DNA from 4 places in the Acidovorax sp. M2(2025) genome. Region 2 is predicted to be linked to each of the others. Evidence: predicted binding sites of a transcription regulator. Region 2 holds the regulator's gene; each other region holds the start of a gene.
What was found. Region 2 encodes LexA, which represses DNA repair genes until DNA is damaged. Its sites were predicted from a motif close to ACTGTATNNNNATACAGT; they were not measured.
Positions count from the first base shown of each region.

Region 1: the regulator LexA is predicted to act here: its motif matches at 5,054-5,071, upstream of imuA (translesion DNA synthesis-associated protein ImuA).
Region 3: the regulator LexA is predicted to act here: its motif matches at 3,415-3,432, upstream of ACOYR3_RS08240 (PA0069 family radical SAM protein).
Region 4: the regulator LexA is predicted to act here: its motif matches at 1,248-1,265, upstream of recA (recombinase RecA).

Region 1 covers NZ_CP186262.1:2,976,341-2,984,165, reverse strand. The annotation lists gene katG (catalase/peroxidase HPI) at 1-1,683, shown strand, start outside; gene pcaC (4-carboxymuconolactone decarboxylase) at 1,771-2,163, shown strand; gene ACOYR3_RS13865 (LuxR C-terminal-related transcriptional regulator) at 2,350-2,898, opposite strand; gene ACOYR3_RS13860 (CoA transferase subunit A) at 2,982-3,701, shown strand; gene ACOYR3_RS13855 (3-oxoacid CoA-transferase subunit B) at 3,704-4,342, shown strand; gene ACOYR3_RS13850 (DUF4148 domain-containing protein) at 4,494-4,784, opposite strand; gene imuA (translesion DNA synthesis-associated protein ImuA) at 5,113-5,994, shown strand; gene ACOYR3_RS13840 (Y-family DNA polymerase) at 5,957-7,426, shown strand; gene ACOYR3_RS13835 (error-prone DNA polymerase) at 7,432-7,825, shown strand, end outside.
Region 2 covers NZ_CP186262.1:2,629,937-2,637,761, forward strand. The annotation lists gene ACOYR3_RS12280 (D-2-hydroxyacid dehydrogenase family protein) at 76-1,083, opposite strand; gene ACOYR3_RS12285 (hypothetical protein) at 1,355-1,891, opposite strand; gene lexA (transcriptional repressor LexA) at 2,060-2,734, opposite strand; gene ACOYR3_RS12295 (asparaginase) at 2,824-3,783, shown strand; gene adk (adenylate kinase) at 3,944-4,600, opposite strand; gene kdsB (3-deoxy-manno-octulosonate cytidylyltransferase) at 4,809-5,630, opposite strand; gene ACOYR3_RS12310 (Trm112 family protein) at 5,627-5,809, opposite strand; gene lpxK (tetraacyldisaccharide 4'-kinase) at 5,885-6,952, opposite strand; gene ACOYR3_RS12320 (ExbD/TolR family protein) at 7,019-7,453, opposite strand; gene ACOYR3_RS12325 (MotA/TolQ/ExbB proton channel family protein) at 7,500-7,825, opposite strand, start outside.
Region 3 covers NZ_CP186262.1:1,796,405-1,804,229, reverse strand. The annotation lists gene ACOYR3_RS08245 (IPTL-CTERM sorting domain-containing protein) at 393-2,039, shown strand; gene ACOYR3_RS08240 (PA0069 family radical SAM protein) at 2,160-3,383, opposite strand; gene rnk (nucleoside diphosphate kinase regulator) at 3,559-3,972, shown strand; gene ACOYR3_RS08230 (hypothetical protein) at 4,034-4,411, shown strand; gene ACOYR3_RS08225 (acyltransferase family protein) at 4,473-5,591, opposite strand; gene ACOYR3_RS08220 (GbsR/MarR family transcriptional regulator) at 5,782-6,393, shown strand; gene ACOYR3_RS08215 (cytochrome ubiquinol oxidase subunit I) at 6,397-7,797, shown strand; gene ACOYR3_RS08210 (cytochrome d ubiquinol oxidase subunit II) at 7,785-7,825, shown strand, end outside.
Region 4 covers NZ_CP186262.1:122,009-129,833, reverse strand. The annotation lists gene ACOYR3_RS00550 (LysR substrate-binding domain-containing protein) at 1-688, shown strand, start outside; gene ACOYR3_RS00545 (MarR family winged helix-turn-helix transcriptional regulator) at 661-1,164, opposite strand; gene recA (recombinase RecA) at 1,326-2,390, shown strand; gene recX (recombination regulator RecX) at 2,481-2,942, shown strand; gene ACOYR3_RS00530 (hypothetical protein) at 2,955-3,422, opposite strand; gene argC (N-acetyl-gamma-glutamyl-phosphate reductase) at 3,555-4,490, opposite strand; gene sucC (ADP-forming succinate--CoA ligase subunit beta) at 4,700-5,860, shown strand; gene sucD (succinate--CoA ligase subunit alpha) at 5,876-6,772, shown strand; gene ACOYR3_RS00510 (CHASE2 domain-containing serine/threonine-protein kinase) at 7,155-7,825, shown strand, end outside.

The sequences.
Region 1 (7,825 bases), 350 kb from region 2:
CTGGAGAACGCGGGCTTGCGCACCTTCGGCTTCGGCGCTGGGCGCGAGGACGTGTGGGAACCCGACCAGGACGTGAACTGGGGCGATGAAAAGGCCTGGCTGGCCCACCGCCATCCTGAGACGCTGGCCAGCAACCCGCTGTCGGCCACGGAAATGGGCCTGATCTACGTGAACCCCGAAGGCCCCAACGCCAGCGGCGACCCGCGCTCGGCCGCGCCCGCCATCCGCGCCACCTTCGGCAACATGGGCATGAACGACGAGGAGATCGTGGCCCTGATCGCCGGCGGCCACACGCTGGGCAAGACCCACGGCGCCAGCGCCGCCACGCACGTCGGCGTGGACCCGGAGGGCGCGCCCATCGAGCAGATGGGCCTGGGCTGGGTCAGCACCCACGGCAGCGGCAGCGGCGCGGACGCCATCACCTCGGGCCTGGAGGTGGTGTGGACGCAGACCCCCACGCAGTGGAGCAACCACTTCTTTGAAAACCTGTTCAAGTACGAATGGGTGCAGACCCGCAGCCCGGCCGGCGCCATCCAGTTCGAAGCGCAGGACGCGCCGGAGGTCATTCCCGACCCGTTCGACCCGGCCAAGAAGCGCAAGCCCACGATGCTGGTCACCGACCTCACGCTGCGCTTTGACCCGGCCTTCGAAAAGATCTCGCGCCGCTTCCTGAACGATCCGCAGGCCTTCAACGAAGCCTTCGCCCGCGCCTGGTTCAAGCTGACCCACCGCGACATGGGCCCCGTGGCGCGCTACCTGGGCCCCGAGGTGGCGAAGGAAGAACTCATCTGGCAAGACCCGCTGCCCACGCCCGCGCACCAGCCCACGGCGGCCGACATCGCGGACCTGAAGGCGCAGATTGCCGCCTCCGGCCTGTCGGTGAGCGAGCTGGTGTCGGTGGCCTGGGCCTCGGCCTCCACCTTCCGCAGCGGCGACAAGCGCGGCGGCGCCAACGGCGCGCGCCTGGCACAGGCCCCGCAAAAAGACTGGGCCGTCAACCAGGCCGCCGCGGCCGTGCTGCCCCGGCTGCAGGCCCTGCAGCAGGCCTCGGGCAAGGCATCGCTGGCCGATGTGATCGTGCTGGCCGGCGTGGTGGGTGTGGAGCAGGCCGCCCGCGCCGCCGGTGTGGCCGTCGAGGTGCCGTTTGCACCCGGCCGCGTGGATGCCCGCCCGGACCAGACCGACGTGGCCGCGTTCGCCGTGATGGAGCCGGTGGCCGACGGCTTCCGCAACTACCGCCGCGTGCCCGGGGGCGCCGCCACCGAGGCCTTGCTGGTGGACAAGGCGCAGCAGCTGACGCTGACCGCGCCCGAGATGACCGTGCTGGTGGGCGGCCTGCGCGTGCTGGGCGCCAACCATGACGGCAGCCGGCACGGCGTGTTCACCGACCGGGTGGGCGTGCTCAGCAACGACTTCTTTGTGAACGTGCTGGACATGGGCACCGTGTGGAAGCCGGTGGACGCCACGGCCGAGCTCTTCGAGGGCCGGGACCGCAAGAGCGGCGCGGTCAAGCACACCGCCACGCGCGCCGACCTGGTGTTTGGCTCCAACTCGGTGCTGCGCGCGCTGGCCGAGGTGTATGCCAGCGCCGATGCGCAGGAAAAACTGGTGCGCGACTTCGTGGCCGCGTGGACCAAGGTGATGAACCTGGACCGGTTTGACCTGGTGTCCGCCAAGGGCTGAGGCGGCCGCAGGCAAGGGGAGGGTGCGGCGGGCGCGCGGCGACTACCATGCGGGGACTTTTGTCCCCCTAACAAGGAGCACCCGCGCATGACGCAACCCACCCCCTCCAAGGACTTCGACACCGGCCTGGCCACGCGCCGCCAGGTCATGGGCGATGACTATGTGGACCGCGCCCTGGGCAACGCCACGGCGTTCACCCAGCCCATCCAGGAATACATCACCCGCAACGCCTGGGGCGACGTGTGGCAGCGCCCCGGCCTGGACCGCCGCACGCGCAGCCTGATCACGGTGGCCATGCTGGTAGCCCTGGGCAAGCAGCACGAGCTCAAGGGCCACGTGCGTGGCGCGTTGAACAACGGCGTCACCGCCGAGGAACTGCAGGAGGTGCTGTTGCACGCCAGCATCTACTGCGGCCTGCCCAGCGCGGTGGAGGCGTTCCGCACAGCCGCCGAGGTGGTGGACGGTCCGTTGAAAGGGTAGGCAAAGCGGGGCGCAGCGGTGCGCCGCGCGCGCACCTCGGCTCCTTCATTCTTCTTCATTCGCCATGACGCGCTCACAGCGTGTGAAACAGGCGCGACGCAAACCAGTGCACCCGTGGAACTGGCTTTGCCAGGCCACCGGGTGCGTCCCCCCGGGGGGAAGACGCGAAGCGGCTCAGGGGGGGGCTTAACTCCCCCCCGCCAGCAGCTTCTGCACCAGGTCTGCCGCCGTCGAGGCGTTGTACTTGCGCATGAGCCGGGCGCGGTAGATCTCCACCGTGCGGTGGCTGATCTCCAGCGTGCGGCCGATCTCCTTGGACGTCAGGCCTTGCAGCAGCCGGGCGGCCACCTCGCGCTCGCGGCCGGTGAGTTCGGCCTTGACGGGGCGTTGCGCGCTCAGGTCCTCGAAGCTCCAGATGCCCGAGGCGTGCGGGTTCTCGCGGTTCAGCGCGCGGCCCGACACGTGGCACCAGAAGACCTCGCCGTTGGCCCGCTTCATGATGCGGTTGTCGGCGTAGTGGCCCTTGGCGTTCAGGATGGGCTCCATGTGCGCGCCCAGGCGCTCGTATTCGTCGGCGCTGGGGTAGAGGATCTGGAACGACTGGCCGATCAGCACCTCGCGCGAGGCGCCGAACATTTCGCAGACGTGGCGATTGCAATCCACCATCGTGCGGTTGCGTGAAAGCACCAGCCCCACGGGGGCCATGTCAAAAGCCAAGCGGTAATCCACGTCCATGGGCGAGATAGTGCAAATCTTTACGAAATACTACTTATTTACGTACGTAGTATCGTAGCGCATCCCAATTCAAGGAGACCGTGGTGAACAAGTTATTCCCCTCCGCCGCCGAGGCGCTCAAAGGCGTCGTCGCCGATGGCCAGCTCATGGCTGTCGGGGGCTTCGGGCTGTGCGGCATTCCAGAAGCCCTGATCGACGCGTTGCGCGATTCGGGGGTGAAGAACCTCACCGTGATTTCCAACAACGCGGGCGTGGACGGCTTCGGCCTGGGCAAGCTGCTCGAAACCCGCCAGATCAAGAAAATGATCTCGTCCTACGTGGGCGAAAACAAGGAGTTCGAGCGCCAGTACCTGGCGGGCGAGCTGGAGCTGGAGTTCACGCCCCAGGGCACGCTGGCCGAGAAGCTGCGTGCGGGCGGCGCGGGCATTCCGGCCTTCTTCACCAAGACCGGCGTGGGCACTATCGTGGCCGAGGGCAAGGAGCTGCGCGAATTTGACGGCGAAACCTATGTGATGGAGCGCTCCCTGGTGCCCGAGGTCTCCCTGGTCAAGGCCGACGTGGCCGACACGTCGGGCAACCTGCGCTTCAACCTCACGGCCCGCAACTTCAACCCGGCTGCGGCCACGGCGGGCAAGATCTGCATCGTCGAGGTGGAAAAGATCGTGGAAGTGGGCGAGCTGGCCCCGGACGACATCCACCTGCCCGGCATCTACGTGCACCGCATCGTGCTCAATGCCACGCCCGAAAAGCGCATCGAAAAACGAACGATCACCGAGACCAAGACCGAGAAAGCAGGAGCCTGACCATGCCGTGGACCCAAGACCAGATGGCCGCCCGCGCGGCCCAAGAACTCGAAGACGGCTTCTACGTGAACCTGGGGATCGGCATCCCCACGCTGGTGGCCAACTTCACCGGCGACAAGGAAGTGTGGCTGCAGTCTGAAAACGGCATGCTGGGCATCGGCCCCTTCCCGACGGACGACAAGGTGGACCCGGACCTGATCAACGCCGGCAAGCAGACGGTGACCACCATCAAGGGCTCGTCCATCTTCGGCAGCGACCAGTCGTTTGCCATGATCCGCGGCGGCAAGATCAATCTGTCCATCCTGGGCGCCATGCAGGTCAGCGAAAAGGGCGACCTCGCCAACTGGATGATTCCCGGCAAGATGGTCAAGGGCATGGGCGGCGCCATGGACCTGGTAGCCGGCGTCAAGCGCGTGATCGTGCTGATGGAGCACGTGGCCCGCAAGAAGGATGGCACCGAAGACCTGAAGATACTGCCCCAATGCACGCTGCCCCTGACCGGCGTGGGCGTGGTGGACCGCATCATCACCGACCTGGCCGTGCTGGACGTGACGCCCCAGGGCCTCAAGGTGGTGGAACTGGCGCCGGGAGTGACTTTCGAGACCCTGCAGGCCAAGACCGGCGTGACGTTGATCCCGTAACGCGCCAGCGCGTGCGAGGCGCGCCGGCGGACCGGTTCGTCCGGCCGCATAAAAGCAAAGGAGCAAAAAAGGCCGGGGCCCTATGGGGCCCCGGCCTTTTGCATTCTGCGGGGTCATGGCCCTCCCGCGCTGGCAGGGAAGGCCGCAGCCATTACAGGCTGAATTCGCCCGAAGGGATCTTGCCGGTGCGCAGGGCTTCGGCAGCCTGGGCGCGCACGGCAGCGCGGTCGGCCGTGCTCTTGTAGGTCACCACGCGGGAGCCTGCGGGTTCCTGGCTGCGGGTGGCAGCCACCGTGGCGGCTTCGGAAGCCACTTCAGCGCGGGTGCGGTTGGTCTGGAACTGCGTGGCGAATTGCGAAGCGTCGGCTTCGTCGGCCTGGGCACCGAAGGAAGCGAAAGCGGCCACGGCAGCGATGGAGAGGATACGTGCGGTCTTGTTCATGATGGATTCCTAGTTAAGCGTCTCAGAAAAGCCGGTGCAAGAACCATTCTTGAACCGGGTTCGGTGAGTCGCCTTGCGGGTTCGGCTCATCGATGGGATGAACTGTACGCCGAGGGGGTCCAGGGAAAAACCATCCAGTCGCAAACTAACTGTTCCAGTATTGGAAACAATGGGCCGACCCGGGCCGAAGGCACGGCGGCCGCAGCCGCGACGCTGGGGGCCCAAGTGCCCCGTGCTCCCGGTCCGCCATTCCCCCATTCGTGCAAAAGACTGGTTATATTTACAGTAATTTCATTGACGATGTCCCACGTTCCTTGCGATCCTTGCCATGCCTGCCTTGCGCCATTCCTTGCGGGTTGCTGCAGCCGACCTGCCTTCCGCCGTCCCTGGGGTCTGGCCCGCGGACGCGCTGTGCAGGGCGGAACTGGGGGTGCAGCCCACGGGGTTTGAGGGCCTGGACGCACAGCTGCCCGGCGGCGGCTGGCCGGTGGGGGCGTTGAGCGAGGTCCTGCAGCCCCTGGCCGGCTTGCACGAGTGGCAGCTGGTGCTGCCGGCGCTGGCGGGCGCCGCAGCCCGCCGGGCCGGTGCGGCGGTGGTGGTGGCGCCGCCGTGCGAGCCCTTTGGGCCGGCGCTGCAGGCGCAGGGCCTGCCGGCCGGGCGCTGGTGCGTGGTGCGTGCCGACGGCGCCGCCGCGCTGTGGGCGGCGGAGCAGGCCCTGCGGTGCCGGGATGTGATGGCCGTGATGGCCTGGCTGCCCCAGGTGCAGCCGGCCGCCCTGCGCCGGTTGCAACTGGCCGCGGCGCAGCAGCAGCAACTGCTGTGGGTGTTCCGGCCGGCCGGGGTGGCACCCCAGTCCTCGCCCGCCATGCTGCGCATGCAGGTGGAAGGCACGACCCTGGCGGGCGGGGCATCGGCGGCTCCGGGGCTGCGGGTGCGCATCCTCAAGCGCCGCGGCCCGCCCTTGGCGCAGGCGCTGGACCTGCCGGGCTGCCCGGCGCGCTTGGCCCAGGCCCTGGCGGCTCAGGCCGCACGCCGCCGCGCGGCGCAGGCGGGGGTGGGGGCAGGCCTGGCCACGGCCGCCGCACCAGGGGCAGCGCCGGGCGCGGCGGGCCGCGGCCGGGGCCTGGGGGCCGCCATCGCCACCCCCGCCGGGTTGTCCGAAGGAGCTGCGTATGCACTGGATCGCATTGCCCTTGCCGTGGTTCGCTGAGGCGCCTGCGGCCGCGCCCGCCGGCGCAGCGCCGGAGGCTGCGGGGTGGTGGGCTCTGCGCTTTACCCCGCGCGTGGCGCTGGTGGACGGCGAAGCCCTGGTGCTGGAGGTTTCCACCACCGAGCGGCTCTGGGGTGGGCGCGCCGCCTTGCGGGCCCAGTTGCTGCAGGCCTGGGGGGATGCCGCCGCTGCAGGGGCCGGCGCCGGGGCGCAACCAGCGGGAGGCCGGGCGCCTGCCTGCAGCGAATCGCCCTGCTGGGGCGAGGGCGCCACCGCGCTGGCGGCCCAGGCCCGGCTGCGGCTGGCCCAGGCCGGCCGGCCCGTGCCGGCGCAAGGCCCCGCCAGCCTGCCCTTGCACACGCTGACAGCGCTGCGTCCCCACGTGGCCAGCCTGGAGCGCCTGGGCTGCCGCACCTGGGGGGCGCTGCGTGCCTTGCCGCGGGCCGGGGTGTCGCGGCGTTATGGCGCGCAGGTGCTGCGCACGCTGGACCAGGCCCTGGGCGACGCCCCCGAAGCCCATGCCTGGCTGGAGCTGCCCGAGCAGTTTGCGCTGACGGGGGAGCTGCCCGCGCTGGCCGAGTCGGCCGAGGCGCTGCTGTGGGGGGCTTCGCGGGGGCTGACCGCCCTGCAGGGCTGGCTGCAGGCGCGCCAGCAGGGCGCCCTGGGGCTGGAGCTGGCCTGGCGCCACGACCTGCGGCGCCTGGACGGCGTGGCGATTGCGCCCACGCAGGCGCTGCAGGTGCGCACGGCCCAGGCCACGCAGGACATGGCGCACCTGCGGCGCCTGCTGGCAGAAAACCTGGCCCGCACCACGCTGGCCGCGCCGGCCTGCCAGATCACCCTGCGCCTGCTGGAGTCCGCGCCGCTGCCGCACCGCAGCGCGAGCTTGCTGCCGCCCACAGAGCCCGGTGGCACAGAAGGCGATGCCACCGGCGAAGCGCTGCACCAGCTGCTGGAGCGCCTTTCGGCCCGCCTGGGCGCGCAGCAGGTGCAGGCGCCGGTGCTGCAGGCCGACCACCGGCCCGAGTGCATGCAGCAGTGGCGGCCCGCCGCCGAGGTGCTGGGCCGCCGGGCCGGCCCAGGGCTTCCAGCCGGGGCGCACAGGCCCGATGCGGTGCTGTGGCCCACCTGGCTGCTGCGCACGCCCCGGCGCCTGGCCCTGCAAGGGCACCGTCCCTGCCACCATGGGCTGCTGCGCCTGCTGGCCGGGCCGCACCGGTTCGAGGCCGGGTGGTGGTCCTGCGCCGAGGCGCCGCCGCAGGACGGTGCCGCCAGCCCGGTGCCGGGCCTGGCGCTGCGCGATTATTTCGTGGCCCACAACGATGTGGCCGGGCTGGTGTGGGTGTTCCGCGAGCGGCTGCCGCCCCAGGCGGCCGAGGGGCCGGCTCCGCTGCGGCTGCCGCGGTGGTTCCTGCACGGCATCTTCGGGTGATGCGCATGGCTGCGGGTGCCCATGCCTTTGTCCCACCGCCCCAGGCCCAGCCGGGGCCCGCCGGCCTGCCGGGCTATGCGGAACTGCACTGCCTGTCGAACTTCAGCTTCCAGCGCGGCGCATCGCACCCTGCCGAACTGGTGGCGCGCGCGGCCGAGCTGGGCTACCAGGCACTGGCGCTGACCGACGAATGCTCTGTGGCCGGGGTCGTGCGCGCCCACGGGGCGGCCAGGAAGTGCGGCCTGCACCTCATCGTGGGCAGTGAATTCCTGTGGGGCGACCTGCGCCTGGTGGCCCTGGTGCGGGACGCCGAAGGCTGGGGCAACCTGTGCGAGTTCATCACCGCCGCCCGCGCCGCCGCGCCCAAGGGCGCGTACCGCGTGGACGCGGGCAGCCCCT
Region 2 (7,825 bases):
CCGGCCGGTATCAAAGGAAAAGGCTTCCCTCGGGAAGCCTTTTCCTTTTGGGCAGCCAGAACAACCGCTATGGGTTCAGCGCCGCACCTGCAAGGCGCCGGGGTTCACGATATTGGTGGGCGTGCCCTTGATGAAATTCACCACGTTATCGAAGGCCGCACCAAAATAAAGCTCATAACTGTCTTGCTCCACATAACCGATATGGGGCGTGCAAATGCAGTTTTCGAGCCGCAGCAGTGCGTGGCCTTGCAGGATGGGCTCGCTTTCAAACACATCCACGGCGGCCATTCCGGGGCGGCCGCGGTTCAGTGCGGCGATCAGCGCGTCGGGCTCGATCAACTCCGCGCGGGAGGTATTGACCAGCAGCGAGGTGGGTTTCATGCACGACAGGTCTTCCAGCGAAACGATGCCGCGCGTTTCGTCGTTCAGGCGCAGGTGCAGCGAGATCACGTCGCATTGCGAGAAAAATTCCTCGCGCGTGGCTGCGGCCTGGTAGCCGTCCGTCAGGGCTTGTGCCCGGGATGCTTCGCGGCCCCAGACGCGCACATTCATCCCGAAGGCGCGGCCGTAGCCAGCCACCAGCTGGCCGATGCGCCCGTAGCCCCAGATGCCGAGCGTCTTGCCGCGCAGCACATTGCCCAGGCCGAAATTGGGAGGCATCGATGCCGCCTTCAGCCCCGACTGCTGCCAGGCGCCGTGCTTGAGGTTGGCAATGTACTGCGGAAGCCGGCGCATCGCGGCCATCACCAGGGCCCAGGTCAGCTCCGCTGGAGCCACGGGCGAACCGATACCTTCCGCCACGGCAATCCCGCGTTCGGTGCAGGCCGTCACGTCGACGTGGCTGCCTACCTTGCCAGTCTGGGCAATGAGCTTCAGGCGGGGGAGTTTTTCGACCAGCTGCCGGGTGATCTGGGTGCGCTCCCGCACCAGCACGATGATGTCCGCGTCCTTCAAACGCACCGAAAGCTGGCCCAGTCCCTTGACCGTGTTGGTGTACACCTTGGCGGTGTAGGCGTCGAGCCGTGCGGCACAGTGGAGCTTGCGGACTGCGTCCTGGTAGTCGTCGAGAATCACGATGTTCATCCCGACATTGTGCCTTGGCAAAACACCCCGCATGGCTGCGGCGCAGGCTGAAGGGCCTGGATGGCGGGGTGTTTTGGTGACAGGCTGTCAGGCGTTGCAGAGCTGCCGGCCCGGCCCTGCAGGCTCCGCGGCCCGTGTGCCCGCTGGCGCTGTGCTGCTTTTGCGGGATCGCTGGTAGCGCCGAGTAGCGGACCAGGAAAGCAAGGCCCGCCGTGGACGGCTGGACCGCGGGGTTGCCTGAAGCCGGCGCGCTGCCACGTCCCCCGTTGCGTCAGGAGGTCTGCAATGCCGCTTCCAGCGCCACCATGCGGTCCAGTTCGGCGCAGACGTCGGCCATCCGGCCGGCAATCACCAGCCTGCCTTGTGCGCCTGTACCGTGCGGACCCCTGCGCACCACCCGCAGCGTTCCATCCGGCGCGCTGCCCTTGCCGGCCGCGTTGCCCTTGGGCCAGCGGCTGCGCACGGTGGTGGCGGACCTAGCCTGCGAGGGCACTGCCGTCCAGGGGGCGGCTTGCGGAGGGGCGGATGCCGGCCCGGGAACGGGTCGGGCCGAGGGGGGATTCACGGTGAAGGGCCAGTTGCCGCGCAACGGCCGCTGGGTTGCGGGCTCGGGCGGGCGGGGGCGGGCAGTGGCCGCGAGGCCGTCCTGGCCGGTCGTGGAGGCCACCGAATTCTCGGCAGCAGCAGCGGCAGCGCCGGCTGTGCCAGCCAGCGCGCCTGAGGGCCCCGCAGCAGAACGCAACCAGGTGGCCAGCGCGCGCAAGGGGGTCAGCAGCGCGGTGCAAGAGGGTGAGGCAATGGTTCCCATGTGAAAACTCCGAAAGTCGGGGATCGAACACAGGCAGGATTGCGAAACGGACCCGCACCCCAGGGCCGACCTGCCAGCTCCATTGCTGGGAGGCCCAACGCCCGCCACCTGGGATGCGGTAGAAAAAGAGGGCTGAACGCCGCCAGCGCGGCGTTCGACCCGCGGCCGCTACATCAGCATCGTGTTGCGGATGAGGCCTACGGCCAGGCCTTCGATTTCAAAAGGCTCGCCCGGCTGGACCACGATCACGGGGTAGTCGGGGTTCTCGGGCAGCAGCTCGATGGTGCTGGCGGTGCGGCGCAGCCGCTTGACGGTGACGTCGTCTCCCAGCCGGGCCACGATGATCTGGCCGTTGCGCGCGTCGCGGGTGGCTTGCACCGCCAGGAGGTCTCCGTCCATGATGCCGGCATCGCGCATGGACATGCCGCGCACCTTGAGCAGGTAGTCCGGCTTGTGCTGGAACAGGCTGTTTTCCACGCTGTAGGTCTGATCGACGTGTTCCTGCGCGAGAATCGGCGAGCCTGCGGCAACACGGCCCACCAGCGGCAGCACCAGTTGTGACAGGCCCGGAATGGGCAGGTGGAACTGGGTGCCCCGGGCTGCATTGATGGACCGCACTGTCTCGCTTCGCAAGCGGATGCCGCGTGACGTGCCGCTGACCAGTTCGATCACGCCTTTGCGCGCCAGCGCCTGCAGGTGCTCTTCGGCGGCGTTGGCGGACTTGAAGCCCAGTTCTGCGGCAATTTCGGCGCGGGTGGGCGGCGCCCCGGTGCGGGCGATGGCGGTCTGGATGAGATCCAGAATCTGCTGTTGGCGGGCGGTCAGTTTGGGGCTGTCGAGCATGGTGGTTCCCGTTGAAGACGGCGGTAAGGAAGGCCAACTGTTTTTTAATCCAGTAACTGTATTTTTCACCAGTTTTTCGGAGCGCGCAAGTGAGTGAGCAAAAAATCGTGGTTTTGGGCACCGGCGGGACGATCGCAGGCACCTCGGCCCAGGCCGGCGACAACATTGGCTATACGGCCGCCCAGGTGGGGGTGGAGCAACTGCTGGCTGCCGTGCCGGGGTTGCAGGCAGCAGCGCGGGGGCCGCTGGTGGCGGAGCAGGTGGCCCAGATCGACAGCAAGGACATGGACGCCGCGGTATGGCTGGCGCTGGCGCAGCGCTGTGCGCAGTATCTGGCGCAGCCGGACGTGCGGGGCGTGGTGGTCACCCACGGCACGGACACGCTGGAGGAGACTGCATGGTTCCTGCACGAGGTGCTGCAGACTGCCGCCAAGCCGGTGGTGCTGACCTGTGCCATGCGCCCGGCCACGGCGCTGGCGCCGGATGGCCCCCAGAACCTGCTGGATGCGGTGGCTGTTGCGGCAGCCGAGGGTGCCCGCGGCGTGCTGGCCGTGGCGTCCGGCAAGATCTACGGTGCCCGGAATGTCCAGAAAGTGCACCCTTACCGCGTCGATGCCTTCAATGCCGGCGACGCGGGGCCGCTGGGCTGGGTGGAAGAGGGCAGGGTGCGTTTGGCGCAGGATTGGCCGCCCGCGCCCGAACTGCCTGCGCAAGGCGCTATTGAAAACATAGCGCCTGCTGCACTGTGGCCGCGCGTGGAGATCGTGGTGAGCCATGCGGGCGCGTCCGGCTTGCTGGTGGACGCGCTGGTGCGCGACGGGGTGGACGGGCTGGTGGTGGCCTGCACCGGCAACGGCACCCTGCACCGGGATCTGGAAGCCGCGCTGTTGCGGGCCCAGGGCCGGGGCGTGCGGGTGGTGCGGTCCACCCGCTGCGCCGAAGGGCGCGTGCTGCCCAAGCCCGGCGATGCGTTGCCCGATTCCGAGGGGCTTTCGCCGGTCAAGGCCCGCATTTCCCTGCTGCTGGAGCTGCTGCGCCAGCGGGCCTAGGGAAACTCTTCACGAATCGCCGCGCCGCGTGCATCTGCGGCTTTCCGCTCGATTCGTGCAGAGCATCCTTGGCCAACGCCCAGCAAGACGGCCTGCACAGGGCAGGCCGTCTTGTGGGGCAACCCGGCGCGCCGCAGGCGGGCGCGGGGTGCAGGGGGCCTCAGCTGGCCAGAGCCTGCAAGGCGCGGGCGGTGATCTCTTCCACGCTGCCGGTGCCGCTGATGGCACGGTACTTCGGGGCGGCGGCCGGGTCGGCCTTGGCCCAGCTGCTGTAGTAGTCCACCAGGGGACGGGTCTGGTCGCTGTACACCTGCAGGCGCTTCTTGACGGTTTCTTCCTTGTCGTCCTCGCGCTGGATCAGGTCTTCGCCGGTCACGTCGTCCTTGCCTTCCACCTTGGGCGGATTGAACTTGACGTGGTAGGTGCGGCCGCTGGCGGGGTGCGAGCGGCGGCCGCTCATGCGTTCAATGATGGCCTCGAACGGCACGTCGATTTCCAGCACATAGTCGAGCTTGACGCCCGCGGCCTTCATGGCGTCGGCTTGCGGAATGGTGCGGGGAAAACCGTCGAACAGGAATCCGTTGGCGCAATCCGCCTGGGCGATGCGTTCCTTCACCAGGCCGATGATGATGTCGTCGCTGACCAGGGCGCCCGAGTCCATCACAGCCTTGGCCTGCAGGCCGAGGGGGGTGCCGGCCTTGACGGCGGCGCGCAGCATGTCACCCGTGGAGATTTGCGGGATGCCGTACTTCTGGCAGATGAACGTGGCTTGCGTGCCCTTTCCGGCGCCAGGCGCGCCCAACAGAATCAGTCTCATGGAGGTCCTCGAAGGTTAGAAATCGTTGGCGCCGCTGGCGGGGACGCTGCTACCCCGCCTGGTTGCGGTGCTGCGCCCGGATGCGATGCTCTCGTTGCGGTCGAGGATAGCATGCGACCACCCCGTCCAGACTTACACCCCGGCCCGGGTTTCCCTGGGGCCGCGGGGCGCTGCCAGGGGGCCCGGCGGGGCCGCGCCACCGGGCCGCTCAGGCCAGCAGGCGGCGCACGCGTTCCAGGTCTTGGGGCGTGTCCACGCCCGGGCCGGGGGCATGCTCGGTCACATGCACGGCGATGCGGTGGCCGTGCCACAGTGCCCGCAGCTGCTCCAGGGCCTCCAGCACCTCGGTCGGGGCAGGCGCCAGGGCCGGAAAGGCGCGCAGAAACGCAGCGCGGTAGCTGTAGATGCCCACATGCCGCAACGGCGCGAACCCGGCCAGGCCCGCCACGCCGGGCGCGGCGGCTTGCTGCCGGCCGCCCTCCCACCAGGCCACGCCGGCGTGGTCGCGCGCAAACGGAATGGGGGCGCGGCTGAAATAGTGGGCGAAGCCCTGCGCATCCCGCACGACCTTCACCACATTGGGGTTGTTGTAGTCGTCCAGCGATCCGACGGGGTGGGCAGCCGTCCCCATGCTGGCGCCGGGACGCGCCGGCAGCAGGCCGGCCACGGCATCGATCAGGGCGGGGTCGATCAGCGGTTCATCGCCTTGCACGTTGACCACCACGTCGTCCCCGTCCAGGCCCAGCTGCACGCAGGCCTCGGCCAGGCGGTCGCTGCCGCTGGCGTGGTCGGCACGGGTCAGGATGGCTTCGACGCCGTGGCCTGCGCAGGCCTGCTGGATGCGGGGCGCGTCCGTGGCCACCACCACGCGGGTGGCGGCACTGGCGGCCGCGCGCTGCGCCACCCGCACCACCATGGGCAGGCCGGCAATGTCGGCCAGCGGCTTGTCGGGCAGGCGGCTCGATGCCAGGCGCGCCGGAATCAGCACGGTGAAGCGGTGGCGCGGCGGTGCGTCCGCGGTGCCGCTCACTGCTCCAGCTCCTCGTCGGTCAGCGGCCGGGCCTCGTTTTCCAGCAGGATGGGAATCCCGTCGCGCACGGGGTAGGCCAGCCGGGCGCTGCGGGAGACAAGTTCCTGCGCCTCGCGGTTGTAGGTCAGGGGGCCTTTGGTGACGGGGCAGACCAGCAGTTCAAGCAGTTTGGGGTCCATGGCGGTGAGAGCGCTTTCAGAGAAGGGTTCGGCAGGCTGCGGGGATGATAGCGGCCTGCCACGGGTGGCTGCCGTTCAAGGGCGGCCGTGCACACGGACCCGGGGCTGTGGCGCCAGGGCCGCCAGGCGGGCGTCCAGCGCCGCAAAGAAGGCCGGGTCGATGTGCAGCTGCAAGGGGACGGCCAGCGCCTCCGGAAACCGGGGCCAGAGCTTGACGGCGTCTTTTTCGGTGCAAATCAGCGTGTAGCGCCCGTCAGTTGAACGCTGCCAGCTATCAAAATCATAGTGGTCCGGCAGGGCTTCGGCCTGTTCGAGCGCAAGCCCCTGGGCGCGCAGCATGCCAAAGAAGTCGCCGGGCCGCGCGATGGCCGCCACGGCATGCACGGGCTGGCCTTGCAGCGCGCTCAGCGGCACCTGGCTGCCGTCGCGGCGCACCGCGTGCGGCGCAAGGCCTCGCTGCAGGGCAAAGGCGCGCAGGGGCGGGCGGAGGCCGGGCGCCGTCCCCTGCGGGGAGAGAACCCAGTCCACGGCACGGGGCCAGGGCTCGCGCAGCGGGCCCGCCGGAAGCAGGAAGCCGTTGCCGACGCCTTCGTCGTTGAAGACGCAGATTTCCAGGTCGCGCGCCAGGGCCAGGTGCTGCAGGCCGTCGTCGCACACCAGCACATCGGTCTGGGGATGGGCGGCCAGCAGGGCCCGGGCTGCGTCCAGGCGGCGGGGGGCCACAAAGACGGGCACCTGGCTGCTGCGGGCGATCAGCAGGGGTTCGTCGCCCACGGACTGAGCCGGGCTGTCGGGCGCCACGGCGCGGCAGTCGTGCGTGCTACGGCCGTAGCCGCGGGAGATGACGCCGGGGCGCAGACCCCGGCTTTGCAGGTGGCGAACCAGCGCCAGGGTAACGGGGGTTTTGCCGGCGCCGCCAGCGACCACGTTGCCCACCACGATGACGGGGCGCCCCGGGTGGCCGGACGGGAGCAGGCCGGCTGCGTAGAGCCCGCGGCGCAGCGCCACCAGCGCCCGGTATGGCAGCGACAGCGGCCACAGCAGCCAGGCGCCCAGCCCCCGCGTCTGCCACAGCGCCCGCAACCGGGCGCCGGCGTGCGCGGTGCCCTGGCGGGAAGTCGGCGGTGCCCCGGTGGCAGGCATGTGATGCGTCGGCCGTCGTGAAGGGCCACCGCCCCAAGGGGCTGCGAGGCCGGGTAGCTGGCCCGGTCAGCCGCCCGCGGCGCGCGAAGACGCCGAGGACTGGGTGGCAAAGGTGATCTGCGTGAGCCCGACGCGCCGCGCGGCTTCCATCACGGAGATGACCGACTGGTGCGGCGCCATGGCATCGGCGCTGATGATGACCACGCTGCCCGTACCCGCGCCGGCGGCGGCGCGCAGGGCCTGCGCGATGGCATCGACGTTCTTGCCGTCCACGCTGGTCTTGTTGATGGCGTAGCGCCCGTCCGCGGCCACGGACACGATGATTTCCTTCGGGTGGTCGCGCTGCTGCTCGGCATCGGCCACGGGCAGGGTCAGCTGCAGTTCGGTGAACTTGCTGTATGTGGTGGTCAGCATCAGGAAGATGAGGATGACCAGCAGCACGTCGATGAACGGGATCAGGTTGATCTCGGGCTCTTCCTTGGCGCGGGGGCGGAAGTTCATGTCAGCGGTCCCAGGGGCGGCTCGCGGTGGCGGCGTTGCAAACGGCTCACTTCCTGCGCACGCGCAGGAGGTGGCGGACAAACTGCTCGGAGGCCAGCTCCAGTGCCAGCAGGTAGGCGTCTACCCGGGCGCGGAAGTAGCGCCAGAAGATCAGGGTGGGGATGGCCACGATCAGGCCGAACGCCGTGTTGTACAGCGCCACCGAGATCCCGTGGGCCAGCTGGGCGGGGTTGCCGCTGCCCACGCCGCCGGTGCCGGACTGCGAGCCGAAGATCTCGATCATGCCGATCACGGTGCCCAGCAGGCCCAGCAGCGGCGCCGCCGAGGCAATGGTGGCCAGCGCCGCCAGGTATTTCTCCAGCCGGTGGGCGA
Region 3 (7,825 bases), 830 kb from region 2:
GCTTGCACTTATCCTCCAAGCGCTACAACCCCATCTGCACAATATTCTTATGCCCGAAACCACCGATCCACCGGTGCATGCGCGCGTTCCTTACCTTCAAAAACCCCTGCGCCCGCAGCGACAGCGACCGCGCATCGGACCGAATTGCGAGAGTCCCATGCAACAGGCCGCACGGCCCAAATGCGGACATTTATATATTGCAAGAATCTTTTCCTGCAGATAACTTCAATGTCCAGCAAGGCGCTTCCTCCCGGCAACTCGTCGGAGTCAGTGCGACCCCCCTCACTTGCGATCTTGCGGCCCTGCTCTTCGGCAAAGCACTGTCGAGAGTTGCTCTTCCACTCCCTCGCTGGACGACTGATCACATGTCTCGAATTTCGATACTCCCGCTTGTGCTCGCCACACTCCTCGGCCTTGCCGCCCAGAGTCAGGCCCAAACCATTCTGTACCAGGAAAATTTCGGCACTGCTTGCAACTCTTCCCCAGCGGCCGTTCCAGCGCCTTTGATCACGCACAACGGCGATGGCCTCACGGCGGCGGCGAGCGTCTCCTATGTCAACAATGCGTGGGTCGTGCGCGATGATTTCGGACGCGAAATCGGCAACTGCGCCGCTTTCAGCACCTCTTGGTATGCCCCGCCTGGCACCGCGGACGACTGGTTGATCCTCCCGCAGGTCACTGCTACGGCCGGCACGCGACTGTCCTGGAGGGCCGTCGCTTACGACCTCGACTTCCGCGACGGCTATGAAGTCCGCCTCTCTACTGGAGGTAGTAACCCCAGCGACTTCACGACCGTGCTGCTGACGGTTGGGCAAGAAGCAGCTGCCTGGACCCCCCACGAGTTGTCATTGGCGGCATATGCCGGACAGACAGTCCGCATCGCATTCCGCAACAACTCCAATGACAAGTTTCTGTTGCTGCTGGACGATTTGCTGATTCAGGATGTTCCAACCGGCGCCTGTGGTGCGGCGCAAGGCGGACTCTTCTCATCGGCTCCGGCTGCCGATCTCTGCAGCGCAGGGACGGCATCGGCAGTCACGGCCAACCTGTCGACCTACAACTGGACCTGTGGCGGCGCTGGGGTGGTCTCTCCGGCGAATTGTTCCGCAGACAAGGGCTATGACGTGGCTGTGACCGCCTCGCCGCCCGGCGGCGGTTCCGCTGCCTGTACAAGCAACCCGGTCGTCCACGGCGGCAACACGACCTGTACACCCACGGCATCCACAGGCTACTCTTTCACCAACTGGTCGGGCGACTGCTCTGGATCAACCTGCGTGCTTGGCAACGTCACCAGTTCGCGCAGTGTCCAGGCCAACTTCGCGCTGAACACGTATGGCATCGGCACCCAAGTGCTCCCTGCTGGGGCAGGCACCGTGAGCTGCACAAACAACCCCGTGACACATGGAGATAGCACGACATGCACCTACAGCGCGAATCCAGGCTACACGTTCACCCACTGGAGCGGGGATTGCTTGGGTGCCACATGCAACATTGCCGCAGTTACCAGTTCCAAATCAGTGACTGCCAACTTCGTTTCCCAGTCACAAACTCTCAGCACCCCCGGTGGGAACGTGGTACTGCGGGTAGGTGGAACATGGGGTATCACCAGCACCAACCAGACACCTGCGGCCGCTCCTGCGCCTAGCGAGAGTTCCTATCCGTATGGGCAAATGGGGTTTCGGGCTGTGGGTCCGGCAGGCGGGTCGTTGACCGTGACACTCACCTTCCCATCACCGATCCCTGTGGGGTCGAAGCTGCTCAAGTACACGGGCAGCACCTGGGTGGAATGGCCCACAACGCCCGTTGGGGACAATGCGCTGAGCTTTACCGTCAGCGATGCACAGAATGCGGGCTCCACAGGAGCCTCCACGGGAGACCTCAACGCAACTCCGGGAATCATTGATGATCCGGTAGCGCTGGCGGTTCCATTGGCAGCAGGAGCGGCGGCGATCCCTACGCTGTCTCAGTGGGCCCTCATTCTTCTTTCTTCTCTTGTTGGGATTTTCGGATTTGCCTGGACACGACGGCGCGGAACCTGACCCAGCAGATGGTCTGTCGGTCGCTGGCGCATGCGGCCGGGGCAGCTTTGCCGGAACCCGTCCGCGGCCACCGCATCAATCTGCGCTTTGTGGCGCGGCGCAGCCAGTCGCTGGCAGGGATCAAAACAAGCTGCTCTGCCCCCGCAGGTGCCCGGGCCGGAACAGCCCCAGGTCCAGTTCCTCGCGCTCGCTGTTCAGCCCCAGGCGCCGGCAGGTGGCGGCAAACCGCTGGCGCAGCAGGTCGGCCCACAGGCCGCTGCCTTTCATGCGGGTGGCAAAGTCGCTCTGGTACGCCTTGCCCGCGGTGCGTTCCGGCGCGCTGAGGTTGTGCAGGTCCTGCACGCGCGCCATCACGCGGGCGGCGCGCTGGGGGTAGTGCACCTGCAGCCATTCCTGGAACAAGGCGTTCAGTTCCCAGGGCAGTCGCAGCACGGTGTAGAAGGCGGTGCGGGCGCCGGCTTCGCGGGCGGCCTCCAGCACCTGCTCCATGTCTTCGGTGACGAAAGGAATCTGCGGCGCCACGCTCACCCCCACCGGCACCCCGGCGTCGGCCAGCGCGCGAATGGTCCGCAGGCGCCGGTACGGCGCCGCGGCGCGCGGCTCCATGCGCCGCGCCAGTTCGGCATCCAGCGTGGTGATGGTGACGTACACCGCCGCCAGCCGCTGCGCGGCCAGCGGGGACAGCAGGTCCAGGTCGCGCTCCACCCCGCTGGATTTGGTGATGAGCGAGAAAGGGTGCCGCGCTTCCCGCATCACTTCGATGACGCCGCGGGTCAGGCGCAGATCGCGCTCCACCGGCTGGTAGCAGTCCGTGGCCGAGCCGATGTTGATTAACCGGGGCACATAGCGCGGCTGCGCCAGTTCCTGCCGCAGGACCTGGGCAATGTTGTGCTTGGCGACGATCTGCGTCTCGAAGTCCAGGCCCGGCGAGAAGTTGAGGTAGCTGTGGGTGGGCCGCGCATAGCAGTAGATGCAGCCGTGCTCGCAGCCCCGGTACGGGTTGACCGACGACTCGAAAAAGATGTCCGGCGAGTCGTTGGACGTGATTGCGCTGCGCGCGGTCTCCAGGTGCACGCGGGTGGCCGGGGCGGGCGCGCCATCTTCTTCGTCCAGCGGCGGCGCACTGCCATACGGGGCGCCGCCGGCATCCTCGGCATGGGGTGGAGGCACGGGGCCAGGCGCTGTTCGACCCCAGCCGTCATCCACCGCCTCGCGCTGGTCTCGCGCAAACCGGTGGGGCATGGCGCTGGCGGCGCCCCGGCCCCGAACCGCCTGCAGGGGAATGCGGACGGTCTCGGGGCCGGCCGGCAGGTCGGAACGGTCGGTGGTGATGGGGCGCGGCATGAAGGCAGAGCGAATGGGTTGGACCCGAAAAACTGTATTTTTGTACAGTATCACATTCGCTGACAGGCGTCCATCCACGACCGCCCGGAAGGCCCATAGACCGCGCGCACCAGTGCGACATTGCCGATCGTCTACAGTCCCGCGCTTTGTCCCCCACCATCCGAAGAGGTACCCCATGGCGCGCAAGCCGCAAATCACCCTGTCATCGCTCGACGTAGAACGCATTGAAGCCCTGCTGGCCGCCCTCCCCGCCAGCGTGTTCCCGGGCAAGGCCGATCTGCAGGCAGAGCTCGACCGGGCGGATGTGGTGGCGCCCGAAGAGATTCCGCCCAATGTGGTCACCATGAACTCGACCGTGCAGTTCTCCATGCTGGAAACGGGCAAGGAGTTCTGCCTGACGCTGGTGTACCCGCGCGACGCCGACGGCACGGCGGACCGCATCTCCGTGCTGGCCCCCGTGGGCAGCGCGCTGCTGGGCCTGGCCGTGGGCGACGAGCTGGCCTGGCCGGGGCCTGGCGGCAAGTCGATGACGGTGCGCGTGAAGGACATCCTGTACCAGCCCGAAAGCGCCGGCGAACTGCACCGCTGAAGCGGCGCGGCCATCGGGGGGTTGGCGCGCAGCCGCCTGTGCCGCGACAATGGCCTCCGCCATGAACACGCCGCCCCCCGAGACCCCGCAGCCGCCCGAGGCCTTCGACCCCGACTCGACCGTCGCCTTCCAGCGGCGCATGGAGCGCGCTCCCGAGTGGTTCTGCTCGTTCCTGGCCGGCAACAGCCGCGAAAAAAGCCGGCTCAAGCGGGAGATGGCCACCCTGCGGGGATCGGTGGTCTGGCTGGTGCAGCAGCGCCGGCAAGGCAACTGGGACGCGGCCGAGCGGACCCATCTGCGGGAGGTGATGCGCTCGGCGTCCTCCGTGAGCCCCTATCTGCTGGTCTGGGTGGTCCCGGGGTCCATGCTCATCCTGCCGTTCATGGCCTGGTTCCTGGACCGCCAGCGCAAACGGCGCGAGCGCAAGCGCCTGGATTGACGGCGCGCCTCCGACGCTGCGCACGCGCCGGCCCCGCACGGTAGCGGACGGCCGCGATGGCTCAGGCCCAGTTGCTGGACAGCGCCACGAGCATGCCTGCGCCCACCAGCCCCGCCTGCCACCGCAGCGCGGTGGACCAGGACGGCACATGCCGCTCCACACGCAGATAGAGCTGGCGCCCCGCAGCGAGCGAGAGGCCGAAGGCCAGCAGCATCCCCAGCGCATTGAGTTCCTGCGACGCCGGCCACAAGTGGCTGACCACGGCATTGACCAGCAGGCACACGGCAAAATGCACGAGGAACACCGAGTACGACATGCGCCCGATCTCCACCAGGGGGGCAAAGCCGCGCACCGCCTTCAGCGGCTCCGAGCGCAGGGCGGCCACCAGGCACAGCGCCGTCACCAGCGCTACCAGAATGCGGCCGCGGAAGTCCAGTGCCAGTGCCATGCCGCCCAGCAGCAGGATGACGGCCGTCCAGGCCCAGGGCCGGGACGAATGCACCGCCCAGTACGCCAGCATCCCCAGACCGTAGGCGCCAAAGAAGTAGACCGCCCACATATCCAGCCCGGGCAGGCGATTGAAGATCCACAGTGAGGCGGCCACGCCCACCACCACCAGCGTTTGCACCAGACGGGCGGCGTGCTGCCGCGCCCAGGCCCCCAGGCACGCACGGACTGCGGCCCAGACCAGCGCGCTCAGGGCAAAGAGCTGGAAGTCGATGGCCACGTACCACACCCCGGCGGACAGGGCATCCTCCCCCACGATGTCCTGCAGCAAGAGGGCATTGGCCAACAGCTGCGACAGCGTGGGCTCGTCCGGCACGGAGGGGTGGGCCATGAACGGCCGCACCAGCGCCGCCACCAGCACCGTCAGCAGCAAGGCCACGGCGTACGGCACCACCAGGCGGATAAACCGCTTGGCGACGGCATTGCCCGCGTGCCCGAAGCGGGGCACGCCCTGGGGTGCGAGGCTGGCCGTGGCCAGGTAGCCGCCCAGCACCAGGAACACCTGCACGGCCATGCGCCCGTAGTCATAGAGCCAGCCGATCAGCCCGGGCGCCAGGGGCTGGGCAATGTCCGACATCGGTCCGTAAAACGCCAGGTGGTGCCAGACGATGGTGATGCATGCCAAGCCCTTGACCATGTCGATCAAGGGCATTCGGGAAGGTGTGGAGGACATCGCGGAGCGGGCGGCGGGCAGGAGCTGCGGCAGCCGTACTTCAGGAGAAACCCCTATTGTCGCCCTGTCTTGCCATTTTGGGGAGTCCCCCGTGTGCGCCCCTGGCCCGAACAGCGTTCCTTTTCCCGTGATTTTCTGAAATTTCAGTAATTACTGAAATTTCAGAAAATTTGGCGCACAATGCCGCTTCATGACCTACATCAACCCTTTGCCACCTTTGAACCGCCAATTCGTGGCGCACTTTGGCGAGATGGGCAGCCGCTGGGGCGTGAACCGCACGGTGGGCCAGATCTACGCGCTGCTGTTCCTGTCGCCACGCCCCCTGGCCGCCGACGAGATCGCGGACACGCTGGCGTTCTCCCGCTCGAACGTGAGCATGGGGCTCAAGGAGCTGCAAGCCTGGCGGCTGGTCAAGCTCAGCCACCAGCCCGGCGACCGGCGCGAGTACTTCGAGGCGCCGCAGGACGTCTGGGAGATCTTCCGCACCCTTGCCGAGGAGCGCCGGCGCCGCGAGGTCGAGCCCACGCTGTCGATGCTGCGCATGGCCCTGCTGGAAAAAGCCGCTACGGACGAAGAGCGCCACGCCCAGGAGCGGATGCGCCAGATGCACGATCTCATCGACCGCCTGATGGCCTGGTTCGACGACGTGCAGCGCCTGGCGCCCGACACCGCGCTGCAACTGATGGGCATGGGCGCCGCGGTGGCGCGGGTGCTGGAATTCAAGGACCGCGTCACCGGCAAGAGCGCAGCGGCAAGCGCCCCGGCACCTGCCACCGGCGCCGCCAGCAGCCCGGGAGCCTGACGCATGGACACCTTCACCCTGTCGCGCCTTCAGTTCGCGGCCAACATCAGCTTTCACATCCTGTTCCCCACCATCACGATCGCGTTGTGCTGGTTCCTGGTGTTCTTCCGGCTGCGGCACACCGCCACCCAGGGCACGCCGGCCGCGCAGGGCTGGGAGCAGGCCTACTACTTCTGGACCAAGGTGTTCGCGCTCACCTTCGCCCTGGGCGTGGTCTCCGGCATCACCATGAGCTTCCAGTTCGGGACCAACTGGCCCGGCTTCATGGAGCACGCGGGCAACATCGCCGGCCCCTTGCTGGGCTACGAAGTGCTCACGGCGTTTTTCCTGGAGGCAACGTTCCTGGGCATCATGCTGTTCGGGCGCCAGCGCGTGTCCGAGCGCATGCACCTGGTGGCCACGCTCATGGTGGCGCTGGGCACCACGCTCTCGGCCTTCTGGATCCTGAGCCTGAACTCGTGGATGCAGACGCCCGCGGGCTACGAGATCATCGATGGCAAGTTCCACGCGGTGGACTGGCTGGCCATTGTGTTCAACCCCTCGTTCCCGTACCGGCTGGGCCACAAGCTGCTGGCGTCCACGCTCACGGCCGGGTTCCTGATCGCGGGCGTGAGCGCCTGGCAGCTTGTGAAAGGCGCCGCCAACGACGGAACGCGCCGGGCCTTGCGCACCGCCATCACGGCCGTGGCCATTGCGATACCACTGCAGATCTTCATGGGAGACCTGCACGGCCTGAACACGCTGGAGCATCAGCCCGCCAAGATCGCCGCCATTGAAGGCATCTGGCACACCGAAAAAAGCGCGCCGCTCACGCTGTCCGGCTGGCCCAACGAGAAGGACGGGCGTACCGACTACGCCCTGCAGATCCCGCACGCTGCCAGCCTGATCCTGGCGCACGATATCAACGCGGAGCTGAAGGGCCTGAACGAATTTCCGGGGGCCCATCCACCCGTGGCACCCGTGTTCTGGAGTTTCCGCGTGATGGTCGGCATGGGCCTGTTGATGCTGGCCGTGGCCTGGACGAGCGCGTGGCTGCTGCACCGCCATCGCACGCGCGACCTGGCCACCCTGCCCCGCGCCCTGCTGTACACGCTGGTGGGCATGACGTTCTCGGGCTGGGTGGCCACCCTGGCCGGTTGGTACGTTACCGAAATAGGCCGCCAGCCGTACCTGGTCTATGGCCTGTTCCGCACGGCCGATGCCGTGGCCGCGCACGCACCGGCCATGGTGGCGGGCACGCTGGCGGCCTACCTCACCGTGTACGTGCTGCTGCTGGTCGCCTATGTGGGCGTCATCAAGTACATGGCCGAACACCCTGCCGTGCCCGCGCCCGCCACCCCCGGGCGCGGGCACGCCGCCCCCACCGCACCGACCACCCCTGAGGAGGCAGCATGGAAGCAATGAACTGGGCCACCGCCCTGCCGCTGGCCTT
Region 4 (7,825 bases), 2.4 Mb from region 2:
CACCAGCGACGACGGCGGCGGCGCGCTGCACCTGTCCAGCCTGCCCACCTTTGGCGCCAAGTGGCTGATTCCGCGGCTGCCGCAGTTCCAGCAGCTGCACCCGCAGATCACACTGCATTTCGTGCCCTACGTGCACAGCTACGACTTCGAGCGGCCGGAGCTGGACTGCTCCATCCTGTTTGGCGACGGCCACTGGCCCGGCGCCCATGCCCACTACATCACCGGGCGCGACGTGGCGTTGATCGCCCCGCGCACCAGGGTGGCCGACTGGCCGCTGAACCACCCGCGCGACCTGGCCCGGCAGACCCTGCTGCGCCACGTCACCGTGCCCGACGCCTGGCTGCGCTGGAGCGAAACGCATGGCGTGGCCGGCCTGGTGGACCCGCTGGCCGGCCCGCAGTTCGACCAGTTCCAGACCATGATCCGCGCGGTGATGGCCGGCATGGGCCTGGCGCTGGTGCCGCGCTGCCTGGTGCAGGACGAGATCACGGCCGGGCTGGTGCGCGAGCCCGTGTTCGAGGGCACCCCGGCCCCCACCAGCGGCTACGCCAGTGAGCTGGGCTACTGGTTCTGCTACCCCGAGGGGCGCACCCAGGTGCACGCGCTGCGGTGCTTCCGGCAGTGGCTGCTGCAGTCGGCGGAAGCCGCGGCGCCGGCCCCTCAGTCGCCGCCGGCCGCGCCCGCGTAGGCCTCCAGGCCCAGCGCCACCACCGTGGCCACTTCCGGGCCCACCTCCTCGCGGAACTCGGCCTCGGCCTGCGCCACCGCGGCCTGGAACGCCGCCAGCCACGCGAGCCCGGTGGGCGTGAAGCACACGCGCCGGGCGCGGGCGTCGCGCGGGTCCGGCGCGCGGGTGACCAGGCCCCAGGCCACGCACTGGTCCACCAGGTCGGCCATGGCCTGCTTGGTCATGCCCGCGCGCTGCGCCAGGTCGGTCAGGCGGTCGCCCTGCAGCGACAGGTGCCGGGTGATGTGCACGTGCGCGGCCGTGACCTGGTCGCGCGCTGCCAGGTTGGACAGCGCCAGCGGCACCTCCACGGCGCGCGCCATGAGCTGCAGCACCCGCGCGTCAAACCGGCGCATGGCGTGGCCCAGCAGGCGGCCCAGGTGCGTCTGGCGCCAGCCGTCGTCCACGGGGCGGGTCAGGGAGGTGTCGAAGGCCATGGCGCATTGTGGCGCAGGCCCGGCATTTGGTCAGCTAAACTGACTAAAAAATGGTTGGAAATGCAGATAGCCGCCCCTAAACTACTGTTCAAGCATCCAGACTGTGATTAATTGCAGAGCGGTGCAGCCATCCAACCCGTTGTTTTTCAAGGAGTTTTCTCATGGACGTCGCAGTCAAGGGCAACAATCCCGCCAACAGTGAAAAGGCCAAGGCCCTGGCGGCCGCGCTCGCACAGATCGAGAAGCAGTTCGGCAAGGGCACCATCATGCGCCTGGGCGAAGGCGAGGCCATCGAGGACATCCAGGTCGTCTCCACCGGCTCGCTGGGCCTGGATATCGCCCTGGGCGTGGGCGGCCTGCCCCGCGGCCGGGTGATCGAGATCTACGGCCCTGAATCGTCGGGCAAGACCACGCTCACGCTGCAGGTCATTGCCGAGATGCAAAAGCAGGGCGGCACCTGCGCCTTCGTCGATGCCGAGCACGCGCTGGACATCCAGTACGCGCAAAAGCTGGGCGTGCACGTGCCCGACCTGCTCATCAGCCAGCCCGACACCGGCGAGCAGGCGCTGGAAATCGTGGACAGCCTGGTGCGCTCGGGCGCGGTGGACCTGATCGTCATCGACTCGGTGGCCGCCTTGACGCCCAAGGCCGAAATCGAAGGCGAGATGGGCGACGCCCTGCCCGGCCTGCAGGCCCGCCTGATGAGCCAGGCGCTGCGCAAGCTCACCGCCACCATCAAGAAGACCAACTGCATGGTCATCTTCATCAACCAGATCCGCATGAAGATCGGTGTGATGTTCGGCAGCCCCGAAACCACCACCGGCGGCAATGCGCTGAAGTTCTACGCCTCGGTGCGCCTGGACATCCGCCGCACCGGCACCATCAAGAAGGGCGAGGAAGCCATCGGCAACGAGACCAAGGTCAAGGTGGTCAAGAACAAGGTGAGCCCGCCCTTCAAGACGGCCGAGTTCGACATCCTCTTCGGCGAGGGCATCAGCCGCGAGGGCGAGATCATCGACATGGGCGTCAACGCCAAGGTCATCGAGAAGAGCGGCGCCTGGTACGCCTACAACGGCGAGAAGATCGGCCAGGGCCGCGACAACGCCCGCGAGTTCCTGCGCGAGAACCCGGAGCTGGCCATGGAAATCGAGAACAAGGTGCGCGAAGGGCTGGGCATTGCGCTCCTGCCCCCCGCCGCGGCCCAGGCCGGCGGCAGCGCCGACTGACCGGCGCGCACTGCGCCGTAATGGTCAAATTGGCCTCCAGCGCTTGCCAGTCAAGCGCTGGCAGCTATCATTTTTGATAATCGAGGCCCGATGGCAGCCCCCACCCTCTCGCTCAAAGGCCGCGCGCTGCGGCTGCTGAGCCAGCGCGAGCATTCGCTGGAGGAACTGCGCCGCAAGCTGGCGCGCCACGTGCAGGAGGGTGACGACCTTGCGGCGGTCCTGCACGACCTGCAGGCCAAGGGCTTCATCAGCGAAAGCCGTGTGGTGGAGTCCGTGCTGCACCGCCGTGCCGGCCAGCTGGGCGCGGCGCGCCTGCGCCAGGAACTGCAAGCCAAGGGCATTGCGTCCGAGGCCGTGCAGCAGGCCGTGGCGGGCCTCAAATCCAGCGAGTTCCAGCGTGCCCACGCCCTGTGGCTGCGCAAGTTCGGCACGCCCCCGGGGGACGATGCGCGCGAATGGGCGCGGCAAAGCCGCTTTCTGGCGGCGCGCGGTTTCTCGGGGGACATCGTGCGCCGCGTGGTGCGCGGCGAAGCGCCGGAGCCTGAAGCGTAGCGCCGACTATCCCTAGCGCGAGGTCGGTGGCGCCTGGCCGGCGGCGCCCTGGCCGCTCAGGCCTTCGGGCACGTTGTTGCCGGACTGGAGCGCCCCGCCCTTGGGAGCGCCCACGCTTTCTCGGCCGGCGGCGGTGGGGGTATCGGCGGCCTGGGGTGCTGGCGACTCCACGGTGGGCGCTGTTGCGCCGGTGGGAGCGGCGCCGCCCGCAGAAGAGCGGTCCGCGCCAGGGCTGGGGCCTCCCGTGGTGGGCCCCGCGGTGGACTGCGCCGGGCCGTCGCCCACGCCGGTGCGCGAGGCGCCTTCGGGGCCCAGCAGGTTGAACCCCAGCACGATCAGCAGCGCCAGCACGGCCGCGGCAATGAAGAAGGCCATCAGCCCCTTGTTCTCGCGTCCGCTGGTCGGGCGCGGCGCGGGGGCGCTGGGCCGCGCCGTGGCGGTGGCGTGTGGAAGCGGGCGGTCGTCGGGCGGGGCATTCATGGCAGTCCTTGCAAGGGTGGTTGGCAGCAGGGCCCACGGTAGAAGGCCCTGCGCGCGTCCCTTGTCGGACGGGTGCCCGTTGCGGCTACGGCAGACGCCGGAACCGCGCCCGCTCCTGCGTCCGCGTGCCGGTCACGCCCCCAGCATCAGGCGCAGGTTCTGCACCGCGGCGCCGCTGGCGCCCTTGCCCAGGTTGTCCAGCCGCGCCAACAGCACGGCGTGGCGGTATTCCTCATTGCCGAACACCCGCAGCTCCAGCTTGTTGGTGTCGTTGAGCGCGGTGGCGTCGAGCTTGCCGTCCTCGGTGGGGGGCAGCACGCTCACCCATTGCTCGGGCGTGTTGGTCTTGGCGTAGTGCGCGGCCAGGGCGTCGTGCAGGTCGGCCGCCTTGGGCGCGCCCGGCAGCGTGTCCAGGTGCAGCGGCAGCTGCACCAGCATGCCCTGGCGGAAATTGCCCACGGCCGGCACGAAGATGGGTCGCCGGGTGAGGCCCGTGTAGCGCATGATCTCGGGCAGGTGCTTGTGCTTGAGCGTGAGGGCGTAGGCCTCGAACAGCGGCGCCGTGCCGGCCTCGTAGGCCTCGATCATGGTGCGCCCGCCGCCCGAATAGCCGCTGACCGAGGGCAGGGCCACCGGAAAGTCGGCGGGCAGCAGCCCGGCGTCCACCAGCGGGCGCAGCAGCGCAATGGCGCCGGTGGCATAGCAGCCGGGGTTGGCCACGCGGTCTGACTGGGCCACCGCCTGGGCCTGCCCGGGGGCCAGCTCGGGAAACCCGAACACCCAGCCCGGCGCCGTGCGGTGGGCGGTGCTGGCGTCGATGATCTTGATCTTCCGGCCGGTGCTTTGCGTGATGGCATCCACCATGGCCACGGTCTCGCGCGCTGCATCGTCGTGCAGGCACAGCACCACCAGGTCCACCCCGGCGACCAGGTCGCGCTTGGCGGCAGGGTCCTTGCGCAGTTCGGGGGCAATGCTCACCAGTTCGATCTGCGGCAGGGTCTGCAGGCGTTCACGGATCTGCAGACCTGTGGTGCCGGCTTCGCCATCGATAAAGACTTTATGGGACATGGTTGCTCCTGGTGGACGTGGCACAGGCTCCGAGGCGCCCCGGGCAGGGATGACCCGGGGGCCTGCGGGCACCACCCCCGACTGTAAGGCCTGCAAAAGGATGGTGCATTGCAGCATGATACAGTCGTGGGTTGCCATGTCCCATGCCCGCGGCCAGACATTTCCAATCATGGCAAACGGGTAAACCCACCATTCCTGAGAGAGACCTCATGAAGATTCACGAATACCAAGGCAAGGAAATCTTGCGCAATTTTGGTGTGCCCGTTCCGCGCGGCATTCCCGCATTCACGGTGCAAGAAGCCGTGGAAGCAGCCCAGAAGCTCGGCGGCCCCGTGTGGGTTGTGAAGGCCCAGATCCACGCCGGTGGCCGTGGCAAGGGCGGCGGCGTGAAGGTTGCCAAGACCATTGACGACGTGAAGGCACGCGCCAGCGAAATCCTGGGCATGCAGCTGGTCACGCACCAGACCGGCCCCGAAGGCCAGAAGGTCCGCCGCCTGTACATCGAAGACGGCGCCGACATCAAGAACGAACTGTATGTGTCGCTGGTCACCGACCGCGCCACGCAGAAGGTGGCCCTGATCGCCTCGAGCGAAGGCGGCATGGACATCGAGGAAGTGGCCCACTCCACGCCCGAGAAGATCGTCACCGAGATGATCGACCCGCTGGTCGGCATCACCGAAGCGCAAAGCCGCAAGGTGGCCGCAGCCATCGGCCTGACCGGCGCTTCCATCGACCAAGCCGTGGACATCTTCGCCAAGATCTACAAGTGCTACATGGAAACCGACGCGTCGCTGGTGGAAATCAACCCGCTGAACTGCGACTCCAAGGGCAACCTGATGGCCCTGGACGCGAAGTTCAACTTTGACGCCAACGCCCTGTTCCGCCACCCCGAAATCGTGGCCTTCCGCGACCTGGACGAAGAAGATCCGGCCGAAGTGGAAGCCTCCAAGTTCGACCTGGCCTACATCAGCCTGGACGGCAACATCGGCTGCCTGGTGAACGGCGCCGGCCTGGCCATGGCCACCATGGACACCATCAAGCTGTTCGGCGGCGAGCCAGCCAACTTCCTGGACGTGGGCGGCGGTGCCACCCCCGAGAAGGTCACCGAAGCCTTCAAGATCATGCTCAAGAACCCCAAGGTCAAGGGCATCCTGGTCAACATCTTCGGCGGCATCATGAAGTGCGACACCATCGCCACCGGCGTGATCACCGCCTGCAAGGCCGTGAACCTGAACGTGCCGCTGGTCGTGCGCATGAAGGGCACGAACGAAGAGCTGGGCAAGAAGATGCTGGCCGAGTCCGGCCTGCCCATCATCGCCGCAGACACCATGGCCGAAGCCGCGACCAAGATCGTTGCTGCCGTCAAGTAAGCCCGGAGAACACACATGTCGATCTACATCAACAAAGACACCAAGGTCATCACCCAGGGCATCACGGGCAAGACCGGCCAGTTCCACACCGAGAAGTGCCAGGAATACGCCAACGGCAAGAACTGCTTCGTGGCGGGCGTGAACCCCAAGAAGGCCGGCGAGTCCATCTTCAACATCCCGATCTACGCCTCGGTCAAGGAAGCGGCAAAGCAGACCGGCGCCACCGTGTCGGTGATCTACGTGCCGCCCGCAGGCGCTGCGGACGCGATCTGGGAAGCCGTGGAAGCCGACCTGGACATGGCCATCTGCATCACCGAAGGCATTCCCGTGCGCGACATGCTGATGGTGCGCAACAAGATGAAGGCCAAGGAAGCTGCCGGCGGCAAGAAGACCCTGCTGCTGGGCCCCAACTGCCCCGGCCTGATCACGCCTGACGAAATCAAGATCGGCATCATGCCCGGTCACATCCACCGCAAGGGCCGTATCGGCGTGGTGTCCCGCTCGGGCACGCTGACGTATGAAGCCGTGGCCATGCTGACCGAAGTGGGCCTGGGCCAGTCCAGCGCCGTCGGTATCGGTGGCGACCCGATCAACGGCCTCAAGCACATCGACGTGATGAAGGCCTTCAACGACGATCCGGACACGGACGCCGTGATCATGATCGGCGAAATCGGCGGTCCTGACGAAGCCGAAGCCGCCCAATGGTGCAAGGCCAACATGAAGAAACCCGTGGTGGGCTTCATCGCTGGCGTGACGGCGCCTCCCGGCAAGCGCATGGGCCACGCCGGCGCGCTGATCTCTGGCGGTGCTGACACGGCCGATGCCAAGCTGGCCATCATGGAAGAGTCGGGCTTCGTGATCACGCGCAACCCGTCTGAACTGGGCAAGCTGCTGAAGGCCCAGCTGAAGTAAGCAAGCCGGCCTGACGGCCGACCGGCCGGGGGCTTCCTTCCCTCCCGGCCTGCTGAACGAGCGTCTGGAACTCCGGTTCCAGGCGCTTATTTACTTTCTGGGCCCTGCCCAGCCTGCGGTGCGCGCTGGCGGCCGGTCCGCCGGGTGGTGACAAAAATGGCAGCGCCCGCGGGAAACGTTCGCGGTCGGCGGACAAGAAAGGCCGTCCCGGGCGCTCGCGCGGGCCCGCCGGCCGCCTTGCAGGGCCTTTGCGGGCCTCGAATCCCCGGCGTAAATATTGCTTGAATGTGTCCCAATACAGCGTGGAGACCAAGAGCAAGTGGGACGGACACTGTCGGGACCGAGGGGGGGCGCGTGGCGTGCCGACGGGTTGCGTGCCGCCGTGGCGGCTGCCGCGGTCGTGGCCTTTGCTGCCGCCACCGGAGCCCTGGCGCAGCTGGAATACCGGCTCTACGACGCCGCCCTGGCGGCCGGCGCCGCGCCACCCCCACCCGGAATCACGCTGGTCGGCATCGACGAAGCGGGCGCGGCGGCCTTGGGAAGCGGGCCGGAAGCCCGCGCCGGGTATGCCCGCCTGATCGATGCACTCACGGCTGCCGGCGCCCGGACGGTCGTTTTGCTGCCCCCGCTGGACGGGCCGCAGTCGGGCAGCGGGCTGGCCTACCTGCAGAAGATCCGCGCCACGGTTGCCGCCAGTGGCGACACCTCGGCGCTTGCCGCGGACCTGGGCCGCGCGGCCGAAGAAGGCACCCGCTTGCTGGATGGCGATGCCCGCCTGGCCGAAAGCCTGCAGCGGGCCGGCAACGTGTTTCTTGCGTCGCAGTATGCGGTCGCGGAGGGCGCCACGCCCTCGCCGCTGCCGCCGTTTGCGCAGCGCAGCGCGCTGGCGGACCCCGGCGCCTTTGCCGTGCCCGCCACGGCCGCGCGCCATCCCGTCGACCGGATAGGCGCCGCGGCGGCAGGGGTCGGCCACTGGCTAGCCCTGCCGGACAGCGACGGCACGGTTCGGCGCGTTCCGCTCCTGCTGCGCTATGACAACGTCGGCATCCCCTC